Regions from separate parts of the Salinibacterium sp. NG22 genome, predicted to be linked through region 2. Evidence: predicted binding sites of a transcription regulator. Region 2 holds the regulator's gene; the other holds the start of a gene.

Region 1 (5,853 bases), 670 kb from region 2:
ATGTCGGGTTCTGCCTTCTTCACGCTGGCGGTGATCGTGTCGAACTTCGTCGTTGAACTCGTGAAGACCTCATCCGCGACGAGTTCGGTGTCGTACTCGGCGAGTGCTTCGACAAACGTGTCGTGCAGCGCTACGCCCTCCTCATCGTCGACATAGACAAAAGCGATTCTCTGCGTTGTGTCGCCACCAGCCAATGCCTCCGCTAGTGCGTACCCCTGTTGGTCGTAGGCAGGAATGGTGCGGAAAAAGTAGCCGTCATCAAAAACGTCATCGAGACTCGACAGCGTCGCGGCAGGAGAAATGAGCGGGATCTTCGCCTCTATCGCCAACGGGATCGCTCGCTGCGCCAGCACCGACGATGACGGGCCGATCACCACGTCGACATCCTTTGACACCAGGGTCTTGAAACCTGATTCCAGCTTCGCGTTCTTGGCCTCGCCCGAATCGACCGCCACAATCTCGACAGGCTCACCGTTCACTCCCCCGGCAGCATTTATTTCTTTCACCGCTGCCGCAACACCCGCTTTTTGCGCTGCAGCCAAGAAGGAGAACGTGCCACTGGTGGGAAAGATCGTTCCAATGCGAAGAACGCCATCGCCCGTCGGCGTCACGACCGGAGCGGGAGTTGCCGTTGGCGTTGATGCCGCAACCGGCGTTGCCGTGGGCGTCGGTGAACTGCACGCTGCGAGAGCCACAACGATAGTTGCCGCCACAATCACACGTCGAGTCGTGCGAAACCTCGTCATTTATTTACCTCTCTCGGTGCCCATTCTCGGCCGATCACGCACCTTCAGAGGAATACTACGGTGCGCCCGGAGCTTCAGCGGCTGAACCGAGCCGCGTGCGAGAAGAGTGCCGAAACAGGTCATACGTAAGAATGGCGAGCGCCACCCAGACGATCGCGAAGCCCAACCAGCGCTCTGGCGGCATCGCCTCATGGAAAACAAAGACGCCAACAATGAGTTGGAGGATCGGTGCCAAGTACTGGGCCAAGCCCATATAGGTGAGCGGCAACCGCCGCGCTGCAGCAGCAAACAGAATCAATGGGATCGCGGTGATGGCACCCAAAAAGAGCGTCAAAGTGAGGTGTCCCGGGCCCGCAGTGCCCGCCGCGAGCTGCCCGTTGGCCGCAAGCACGAGCAGAACAACGATCGCAACCGGCGTCAGAAAGGCGGTCTCGACGGCGAGGCCGCCCACGGCATCCGCCTTCGGACCCACATTTTTCTTCACGAGCCCATAGAGACCGAAGCTGAAAGCGAGGCCCAACGCGATCCACGGAAAGCTGCCGTAGCCAATGGCCAAGACGAGAACAGCGAGCGCGCTGATCGCCAGGGCAACCCACTGCAGCGGGCGAAGTCGCTCGCGCAACACGAGCACCCCGAGCAGCACCGTGACAATCGGGTTCGTGAAATAGCCGAGAGCAGCCTCCACAATGTGGCCGTTCAGGCTCGCGTACACATAAATGAGCCAGTTGACGACGACAAAGGCGCCGCCCAGGCCCAACATCCAGAAGGTACGACGATCGCGGACGATCGCCATGACCCGTGCGTATCCCCGCGTGACCACCAAAAGTGCCGCGCAAAACACCAGCGACAGCACGATTCTCCACGCGACAATCTCGATCGCTCCCGACTCTTTGAGCGAGAAAAACACGATCGGCATCGCGCCCCACAGGACGTAGGCAGAAATAGCAAAGCCGAGGCCGCTAGGCGAGACGCGATCAGTCGCCGAAGAAGTGGAGGTCACTACTAAATCCTAGGGTCGGATGCTGCCCATGAAAGCCACCAGGAACGACGAAAGCCCAGAGCCGAGGCCCTGGGCTTTCGAAACGCCTCACCGCGAACGGGAGACGAGAAAGTTAGTTTCGCGTGAGCGAGAGACTACTTAGCGAACGATGACAGCGAGAACGTCGCGAGCCGAAAGTACGAGAAGGTCTTCTCCGTCGTACTTCACCTCGGTTCCGCCGTACTTGGAGTAGATGACCTTGTCACCAACTGCGATGTCGAGCGGCACGCGGTTTCCGTTGTCGTCGATACGACCGGGACCTACAGCGACTACTTCACCCTCTTGGGGCTTCTCTTTCGCAGTGTCAGGAATGACGAGCCCAGACGCGGTGGTCTGTTCTGCATCGACCTGCTTGATAACAATGCGATCTTCGAGCGGCTTAATGGACACCGACACGTTTGACCTCTTTCTAAAGTGCTTGGGCTGGCACACTCCGTACGGGAGTGCCAGATCAACTATACGGCTTGGTTGGCACTCGATCAACGTGAGTGCCAATACGGATGCGGATACGGTTAGAGAATGAATCAGAGCGAATTGCGCGAGCTACTTTCAGCCGAGGGCCTTCGCCTCTTGGACTCGCTGCCGACCTGGCACTCGAGTGACGAAATCGTGCGCACCGTCGCCGAGCTTCGCAAGGCCGGCCACAGCCCCGGCCTAGTTGCCGCCGTGCTGAGCCAATCCAAACTTCGCGCGAAAGCGGCCAGCAAGTTTGGCCCGTTTGCCGACCGGATGCTCTTCACCGAGGCTGGCCTCGAACAAGCAACTCGCCTTTCCGTTGCCGCCCAGCACGCCGGTCGGTTCTCGAAGGCCGGCGTGAAATGGGTGGCCGACCTCGGCTGCGGCATTGGAGCGGATGCGCTCGCCATCGCGGCCCTCGAGATCAACGTCACCGCCGTTGAGCGTGACGAAACCACCGCCGCCATTGCCAGCTTCAACCTCGCGCCGTGGAGCAACGCTCAGGTCGTTCATGGCGACGCCGAAACCGCCGACCTCGCTGGCATCGACGGCGTGTATCTCGATCCTGCTCGCCGCGACGCCCGGGTTCGCCTCACCAACCCCGCCGACTGGACGCCCTCCCTCGACTTTGCGTTCGGACTTGCCGAGCGCTACCCCACCGGCATCAAACTCGGCCCCGGAATCGACCGCGACCTCATCCCCGACACCGCCGAAGCCCAGTGGATCTCAGTTGGGCGCGAAGTTGTTGAGCTCGGACTCTGGTTTGGGGCTGTCGCCCGCCCCGGCATCCGACGAGCAGCCCTCGTGATCGGAGACCACGGCACCGCTGAACTCACGGCAGCCGCTGACAGCGAAGACGAACCCGCGGGAGAGCTCGGGCAGTTTCTCTACGAACCCGACGGCGCTGTCATCCGCGCGCGCCTCATCGGGGATCTCGCACGACAACTGAACGGGCGCATGCTCGACACTTCAATCGCCTACTTCAGTGCGGATGCCGCTGTCGCGAGCCCGTTCGCCACCTGCTTCGAGATCGTCGAGGACTTCACTCTCGACAAGCGCTCACTCAAAAAGGAACTGGCGGCGCGCAAGATCGGCACCCTGGAAATCAAAAAGCGCGGGGTCGATATCGACCCCGCGACTTTTAGAACGTCACTCTCGCTCAAGGGCGAGAACAGCGCGACCTTGATTCTGACGCGCGTTGCTGGCAAGCGGCGCGCACTGCTTGCGCAGCGCGTCACGCCAACGCCGGCCTGAGACTAGGCAGCTCGCCGCAACGGGTGAGCGAGAAGCTCAGCGGAGAGTGGCGATTAGAAGCGGTAGTCGTTTCCACCCATGAGCATGAACGGCAGAAAGAATACCGCTGCGACGACGAGCCCAATGATGATGCTCAGCCCGACTCCGACATAACCAGTGATGAGACCGGTCAACCAGAACGGCCGGGCATACTTCTGCTTCTTCTGCGCTAGATGTCCGAGAACTACGGCTGCTGCGGCAGGCAGGAGTCCCATACCGACGAAGGTCAACAAGACACCCACGATTCCGGTAACCATCGAGGCGATCGACAGGCCCTGCGGCGGACCGGCAGGGACTGGCGTATATGGCGCCTGACCGGGGGTGGCGCTGGCTGCATAGCCGGGAATTGGGGTTCCGGTCGGGGCAGAGTAGGGATCATTAGCGGCTGCAGCGGGTGGTGTTACCGCGGGCGAAACAGCGCTCACGGCGTCGCTCGCTGCGGGGGCAGCCGGGGCGGCCTTGGGCGCTGACGATACCGGCGGGACACTTGATCCCGTGCTGCTTGCGGTCGGCGCAGCAGACGCGGGCGCAGCCGTTTCATTTGCCTTGGCAGTCTTAGCCGCTGCAGTCGTGGCAGCGGTCGTCTTGGCCGCTGCAGCCTTAGTTGCCGCGGCTTTCGTCGTTGCCGCCTTGGCAGTCGCGGGCTTGGCAGTCGCGGGCTTTGTCGCGCTGACCTTCGGCGCGGCGGTTACCTTGGCCGCGGGAGTTGTTTGTGACGCAGTGGTCGACTTGGAGGTCGTCGACTTCTTCGCTGCGGGCTTCTTAGCTGAGGGAGTGGCCTTCGCCAGGGGCTCGCCGGAAGTTGAGGACGCGCCGGGCGTTGAGATCGACGGAATTGAGTCGTCTGAGTTGTTGGTAGCCATGCGCACACTTTAGCAAGACTCTCCCCACAGAAAAGGGCCCGCACTCGCGTGCGGGCCCTTTTCGTGAGTTGCTACTTAGTACGAGGTTCCTACAGCGCCGAGAGTGACGACGAAGCCAATGGCGAGGAAGAGGAAGACAACGAAACCGAGGTATCCGAGGACGAGGCCGATGATGGCGAGCACGTTGCCCTGCTCACCCGTCTTCTTGATCTGGCTCAGGCTGATGTGCCCGAGGATGATGCCGACGAGGCTGAGGCCGAGAACCGACGTCACGAGGGAGATGATCGAGAGGACGTTCCATTTGGCAACCGGCGCGCCTGCGGGCGATGCGGCGTAAGGCGTGGGTTCTGACATGACGAAGGTCTCCTTTGGTGATGATGCCGAAACCGGCGCACCTATATTCTCAGCCTGAAAGAAGCCTGTCAACGCAGCACCCCCAGATTTCTCGCCAGTGTTACGCCTGAATTTGGGTGACCGGGAGCGTCGAATCAGCACTAAAGCCCAACGTTGAGGGTTCTTTGCTTGCCATAATCAGCTGGGCGCCCAGCGCTGCGATCATCGCCCCGTTGTCGGTACAGAGCGACAACGGCGGAATGCGCAATTCGATCCCTGCCTCCGCGCAACGCTCCCGAGCGAGCTCGCGAACTCGCGCATTCGCCACGACTCCGCCACCGAGCAAAAGGCGAGGAACTCCGCGATCGACACACGCTGAGACGGCCTTGGTGAGGAGAACATCAACGACGGCCTCGCGGAAGCTTGCCGCGACATCCGCAATCGAAAAATCAGTACCCGCGTCTTGCTCGCGCTCAACCCACCGAGCAACCGACGTTTTGAGGCCCGAGAACGAAAAATCGTAGCGGTGACGGTCAACGTCTTTGGCATGGGTGAGTCCCCGTGGAAAACGGATCGCCTTCGGGTTGCCTCCCACCGCCACACGGTCGATGTGCGGCCCGCCCGGATACGGCAAGCCGAGCAAACGCGCGACCTTGTCGAAAGCCTCGCCCGCAGCATCGTCGATCGTCTCGCCGAGGAGCTCAACATCAGAGACCAGGTCACGCACTTCGAGCAGCGACGTATGGCCGCCAGACACCAACAGCGCGATCGTGGGAAGTTCAATCTCAGTTCCATCGTCACGCAAAACATCCGCGCCGACGTGGCCCACCAAATGATTGACCGCATACAGCGGTTTACCCGTGGCCACCGCGAGCGCCTTCGCCGCCGCGACTCCGACCATGAGCGCGCCTGCAAGCCCCGGACCACTCGTGACCGCGATCGCATCTAGCTCTGACAACTCAACGCCGGCTTCGGCGAGCGCCTGCTCCAACGCCGGTTGCATCGCCTCGAGGTGCGCGCGGGCCGCAACCTCCGGCACCACTCCCCCGTAACGGGCATGTTCATCCATCGAGGATGAGATCACGTTGGCTAACAAATGGTTGCCACGCACGATACCGATGCC
Region 2 (5,853 bases):
AACCGGGCAAGAATCCCAAACGCTCCCCCGCCTCAATGGCAGGTCGACTCAGGATGATGCGGTCAACCTCTTTGCGTTGCAACGCCTGCACGGCCTTGGCCATCGCCAAGTACGTCTTTCCGGTGCCGGCCGGGCCGATTCCGAACACGATCGTATTGTTGTCCATCGCGTCGACGTACTGCGACTGACCAAGCGTCTTCGGGCGAATCGCCTTTCCGCGTGCCGTGAGGATTGTTTGGCCAAGGAGCGTTTTCGGGCTGCCCTGATTCTGACGCAGGATGCTCGCCGAAGAGTCGACCTCAATCTCGCCCAAGTCGTGTCCTCCGCGCACCATAGTGACCAGTTCATCCACGAGTTCTTGAGCGGATTCCACCGATGCTGGTGGACCGCTCAGAGTGATTTCGTTGCCGCGGACGTGCATTTCAACGTCGGAGAACTTGCTCTCCACCACTCGCAAGAGTCGATCTTGCGGACCGAGTAGTCGCACCATGGCGACACCGTCTACTTCAATCGAGACGCTTGTGCGGTCTGTGGAACGTTCGGACTCAGAGTCACGAGTGACCAAGGGTGCCTTCCTCGAGGTTTCCGCCGAGCACATGAGCGTGCACGTGGAAAACGGTTTGACCAGCGTTTTCGCCGGTGTTGAAAATCAGTCTGTACTGTCCGCCTGCGTAATCGTCGGCAAGCTTCTGCGCCACCGCGACAATGTCGGCCAAAAGTGCCGGGTTGCCAGCAGCAAGTTCTGTCACGTTGGCGAACTCTTCGGTCTTCGGCACAATGAGCAGGTGCACGGGCGCCTGCGGGGCGATGTCACGAAAAGCGATCACCGAATCTGACTCGAAGACAATATCGGCGGGAATTTCGCGAGCAATGATCTTCGTAAAGATCGAGGGAGAATCAGACATGTCTCTAGCCTAAACCTCTAGCTCCAACGGCCAAGCTTGACGTTCAAAGCCGCCAATGCTGCCGGGCCCGCAGTTGAGGTGCGCAACACTTCACTACCGAGTCGAATCGTGGATGCACCGGCCGCCGTAAGGAGCGCAAGCTCGTGATCCGCGACACCACCCTCCGGCCCCACCACCAGAACGATGTCACGGTCGTCGACGTCGAGGTCCGCAAGCGTTTCTGTCGCAGTAGGTTCGAGCACGAGCATCCGCGTCGTTGACGCAAACGCTGCCAACTGCTTTGTCGTCACAAGATCGAGCACGTCAGGAAGCCACGTGCGCAACGACTGCTTGCTCGCCTCGCGCACAATTGCTGCCCAGCGGTCGCGCCCCTTGGCGACCTTGGGGCCTTGCCAGCGCGAAATACTGCGTGCTGCCGACCAGGGAATAACACCGTCGACACCCAGCTCAGTGGCCACTTGCACGGCGAGCTCATCACGGTCGGCCTTGGCAAGAGCCTGCGCGAGGAATACTGCGGGGGTACGCCGAGGCGACTGCTGCACTTCGGCAACCTCAATCGTGAGCTGCGTATGTTCTGCCGTGACAACCGGACCGGAGACCACGAGACCCGCACCGTTGCTGATGGCAATGACTTCGCCAACCTTCAACCGCGAGACGGTGACCGCATGGCGCGCCTCAGCATTGCCGAGCGAAACGGTATCGCCGACACTCGTGTCACCGAGCTCCTCATCGATATAGAGGTGAGCCACGGCGACCTACAGGAACCGGTCGCGGAGCTTTGCAAACAAGCCCTGCTGGAACTCAGCAAAGTGCGGTTGCTTGCTCTTACGCACAGCAGCCAGCTGCTTGAACAAGGTCTGCTCCGCACCGCTGAGCTTGGTGGGCGTAACCACCTGGATGCCCAATCGCAAGTCACCACGACCGCCACCGCGAAGGGCGGTGATTCCACGATCCTTGACCGTGAGCACCTCGCCACTCTGCGTTCCCGGCTTGATGCCCACCTCAACTTCACCGTCAAGCCCATCAAGCATGACCGTGGTGCCCATGATCGCGTCGATCATCTGCACTTCAACGGTCGCAAGCAGGTCATCGTCTGAACGGCTGAAAATGTCGTGGTGGCGAACCTTGATCTCCAAGAACAGGTCACCGTGCGGGCCACCAGCGGGGCCAACTTCACCTTGACCGGGCATCTGCAAGCGCAGACCGGTCTCGACGCCGGCAGGAATATCCACCGAGATCGTGCGCTGAGCTCGGACACGGCCCTGGCCTGCACACGTAGCGCAGGGATTCACGATGATATTTCCATAGCCGCGGCACGTACCACAGGGGCTTGACGTCATGACATTGCCAAGAAGACTGCGCACCTGGCGCTGAATCTGGCCGCTGCCTTGACAGATGTCGCAGCGAATCGGCGAGGTTCCGGGAGCCGTGCAGCTGCCCTCGCAGGTCTCGCAGAGTTCAGCAGTGTTGACCTCGATATCGCGCGTGACGCCGAACATCGTGTCCTTGAGGCTGATCTCAATGCGCAGCAGAGCATCCTGGCCACGCTCACGACGCGAACGAGGACCGGCGGTCTGGCCGCCACCGCCGCCACCAAAGAACGTTTCGAAAATGTCGCCGAAACCGAAGTTGGCTCCGCCGAAACCTCCGCCGCTGCCGCCCATGTCGTACTGCTGGCGCTGCTGCGGATCACTCAATACGTCGTACGCATGCGTCACCGACTTAAAGCGCTCCGACGCATCTGCGCTCGGATTCACGTCAGGGTGCAGCTCGCGAGCAAGCTTGCGGTATGCCTTCTTGATTTCTTCTGGCGTCGCTTCGCGCGCAACGCCGAGGGCTTCGTAGTGATCTGCCAAAGTTCCGATTGCTCCTTACGAGCTCAGTTTTCTTCCAAAAGTCGTGACAGGTACCGCGCTACCGCGCGAACCGCTGCCATGTTGTTCGAATAATCCATCCGCGTTGGGCCAAGTACGCCCAACCGCGAAACACCGCCGCCGAAAGAGGAATACCCTCCCGTGACGACCGATGTCTCTTCTAATCCAAATTCTGCGTTCTCTCGCCCGATGCGAGTAGATACTGATCCATTTGCTACTTCCATCTCCCCAAAGAGGCGCAACAACGTTACTTGCTCTTCTATTGCCTCAAGCACAGGAAAAATGCTGCCCGTAAAGTCTTGCTCGGTTCGCGCAAGGTTTGCTGTGCCCGCCAAAACGAGCTTGTCGGCCCGGTTCGCCAACACTTGCTCCACCAAACTCGACGTCACTTGGGCGACGAACGGGCGGCGTTCTACGGGGAAAACTTCGGCAAAGCTCGCCAGCCGCTCAGCGGCAGCCGGCAAGGACTGGCCGTTAAGCGCCGAGTTAAGTTTCGCCCTCAATTCGCCCAAGAACACATCGTCAAGGGCCTCAGCCAGATCGATCATTCGCTGTTCTACCCGACCGGAGTCAGTGATGAACACCGTCATGATCCGAGTCGCCGTAAGCGGAACAAGCTCCACGTGGCGCACCCTGGCTGTTGCGAGCGACGGATACTGCACGAGAGCGACACTGTTGGTCAGCTGAGACAGCAACCGGACGGACCGCGCAAGCACGTCATCCAGATCGTCGGCTTGGCCAAGGAACGACTCAATTGCCTGGCGCTGCGCACTCGTAAGGGGTCGCAAGTCGGCCAATTGGTCGACAAACATTCGATAACCCTTGTCAGTGGGCACACGCCCCGACGAGGTGTGTGGCGCCGTAATGAGTTCTTCGTCCTCGAGCAAAACCATGTCGTTGCGAATCGTCGCTGCTGACACCCCAAAGGAATGCCGTTCCACGATCGATTTGGAACCGACAGGCTCGCGCGTAGCAACGTAGTCCTGCACGATGACTCGAAGCACGTCAAGTCCGCGGGCGGAAACCATGCCACCACCCACCTTTCCTGATTGGCACTCAATCCGTTCGACTGCCAATCTTACTCGACACTCCGCGACACACCCGTTGCACCGCGCGTGCCATACCGCTAGCGTGTCTTTGTACTTGAGCGCTACCTTTCTGTGGAAATGCTCAGGTGTGACACCGAGCACTTTGATGAAACCCGGGAAGTTCCCTCGTTCACCTGAAAGGCACGAACACATGACTGACGCAAATCCGCAGCCCGCAGCACCGCAGCCGGCCGCACAATTGACCGCAACCGAAGACAACCAGTGGGCATCGTTCGCTCACTTGGGCGGAATCATCGGCTTCCTTCCCTCACTGATCATCTGGTTGGTCTTCAAAGACCGCGGTGCTTTCACCAACGTTGAAGCCAAAGAAGCGCTGAACTTCCAGATCACCATCGCGATCGCCTACATTATCTCGAACATTTTGGTAGCCGTTTTCATCGGCGCTATCTTGCTCCCGATCGTCTTCGTCGTGTCGGTAATCTTCTCGATCATCGGCTTCACCAAAGCGAAGGACGGCGCAAACTACCGTTACCCCTTCGCACTTCGCCTCATCAAGTAGGGTCTTCTTCGCAGTAATGGCCCTCATCGGCTAGACCGATCGGGTTTCGCCCCGAGAGCTTCGGCTCTCGGGGCTTTCCTATTTCCCAATGCACGCTTTGAGCCAATGCAGGGTTTAATGGAGTCATGTCAGATTCCACACCACCACCCACCTCGCCGTACGCGCCGATCCAACCAATGAGTCCGAGCGACGAGAAGCTCTGGTCGACGCTGATTCACGTCGGCGGAATCTTCTTCAGCTTCATTCCCGCTCTTATCGGGTACCTCGTACTCAAGGACCGCGGACCGTTCGTGCGGGCCCACACCCGCACCGCACTGAACTTCCAGATCACGATGGCGATCGCTTACGCGATCGGTGTCGTCCTCACCACGATTTTCATCGGCCTCTTCTTGATCATCGGTGTCGGCATCGTAATCATCATTTTCAGCATCATCGCCGCCGTCGCTGCTAACAAGGGCGAGGCCTACAAGTACCCGCTGACCATCGAGTTCATCAAGTAACTCGACGGTGGCGCTCTAACACAGTGTCACTCACCGTGTCGCTCTAAACAGGGGCGTCTGCTAGCAATCGTCGTACCACGGCATCCGCAAGCAGGCGCCCCTTAAGCGTGAGGTTGATAGTGCCACCGATAGCGGCTCTGGCCTCCACCAACTCATCCGCGATAAGACCGGCAACCGCCGTGCGGCCTTCTGCATCGAGCGACGCCGTGGTCAGACCGTTGCGAACGCGAGCACGCAAAAGCACATGCTCAAGATACTTACTGGAATCTGCGAGCGTCTCTCGACCCGCCCCCGGTGAGTGACCGGCTGCGATTCGATCGGCATAGGCTGCCGGATGCTTCACATTCCACCATCGCACCCCGCCCACGTGGCTGTGTGCACCCGGGCCAACACCCCACCAGTCGTTGCCCAACCAATAGCCGAGATTGTGGCGGCTCACGTGACTGATCGCCGGGTTCGCATCACGCTTGGCCCAGTTGCTGACCTCGTACCAGTCGTAACCGGCCGCGGCGAGCTTCGCGTCTGCCAGCTCATACATGTCGGCCTGCAGGTCGTCATCAACGGGGGCGACATCACCACGCTTGATCTGGGCGGCTAGCTTCGTGCCCGTTTCGATAATGAGCGCATACGCCGAGATGTGGTCCGGGTTTTGGGCGATCGCGTGATCGAGCGAACGCTCCCAGTCAGCCAGCGACTCCCCCGGCGTGCCATAAATGAGGTCGACACTCACGTCGAGCTCAACGTCGCGCGCCCACTTCACGACGTGAGGAACTTTTTCAGGATCATGAGTGCGCTCGAGAGTAGCAAGCACATGCGGCACCGCGGACTGCATGCCGAAGGATACCCGCGTGAAGCCGGCCTCTTTCAAAGCGAGAAGGTAGTCGCGGTCGACAGAGTCAGGGTTAGCTTCGGTGGTGACTTCGACGTCATCCGTGAAGCCCCAGGTGTCCCGGGCCGCAGCGAGCA

Evidence for each region. The regulator HrcA, encoded in region 2, represses chaperone genes, less so after heat shock. The targets are predictions, from matches to a motif close to TTNGCACTCGNNNNNNNCGAGTGCNAA.
Region 1: the regulator HrcA is predicted to act here: its motif matches at 2,254-2,280, upstream of groES (co-chaperone GroES).

The regions. Positions count from the first base shown of each region.
Region 1 is NZ_JADYWG010000001.1:1,185,389-1,191,241, forward strand. It holds gene I6E81_RS05790 (ABC transporter substrate-binding protein) at 1-746, opposite strand, end outside; gene rarD (EamA family transporter RarD) at 802-1,746, opposite strand; gene groES (co-chaperone GroES) at 1,885-2,181, opposite strand; gene I6E81_RS05805 (class I SAM-dependent methyltransferase) at 2,305-3,495, shown strand; gene I6E81_RS05810 (DUF4190 domain-containing protein) at 3,549-4,397, opposite strand; gene I6E81_RS05815 (DUF4190 domain-containing protein) at 4,473-4,751, opposite strand; gene tsaD (tRNA (adenosine(37)-N6)-threonylcarbamoyltransferase complex transferase subunit TsaD) at 4,852-5,853, opposite strand, start outside.
Region 2 is NZ_JADYWG010000001.1:511,997-517,849, forward strand. It holds gene I6E81_RS02480 (PhoH family protein) at 1-490, opposite strand, end outside; gene I6E81_RS02485 (histidine triad nucleotide-binding protein) at 552-905, opposite strand; gene I6E81_RS02490 (16S rRNA (uracil(1498)-N(3))-methyltransferase) at 923-1,654, opposite strand; gene dnaJ (molecular chaperone DnaJ) at 1,661-2,761, opposite strand; gene hrcA (heat-inducible transcriptional repressor HrcA) at 2,785-3,807, opposite strand; gene I6E81_RS02505 (DUF4870 domain-containing protein) at 4,019-4,387, shown strand; gene I6E81_RS02510 (DUF4870 domain-containing protein) at 4,513-4,887, shown strand; gene hemW (radical SAM family heme chaperone HemW) at 4,931-5,853, opposite strand, start outside.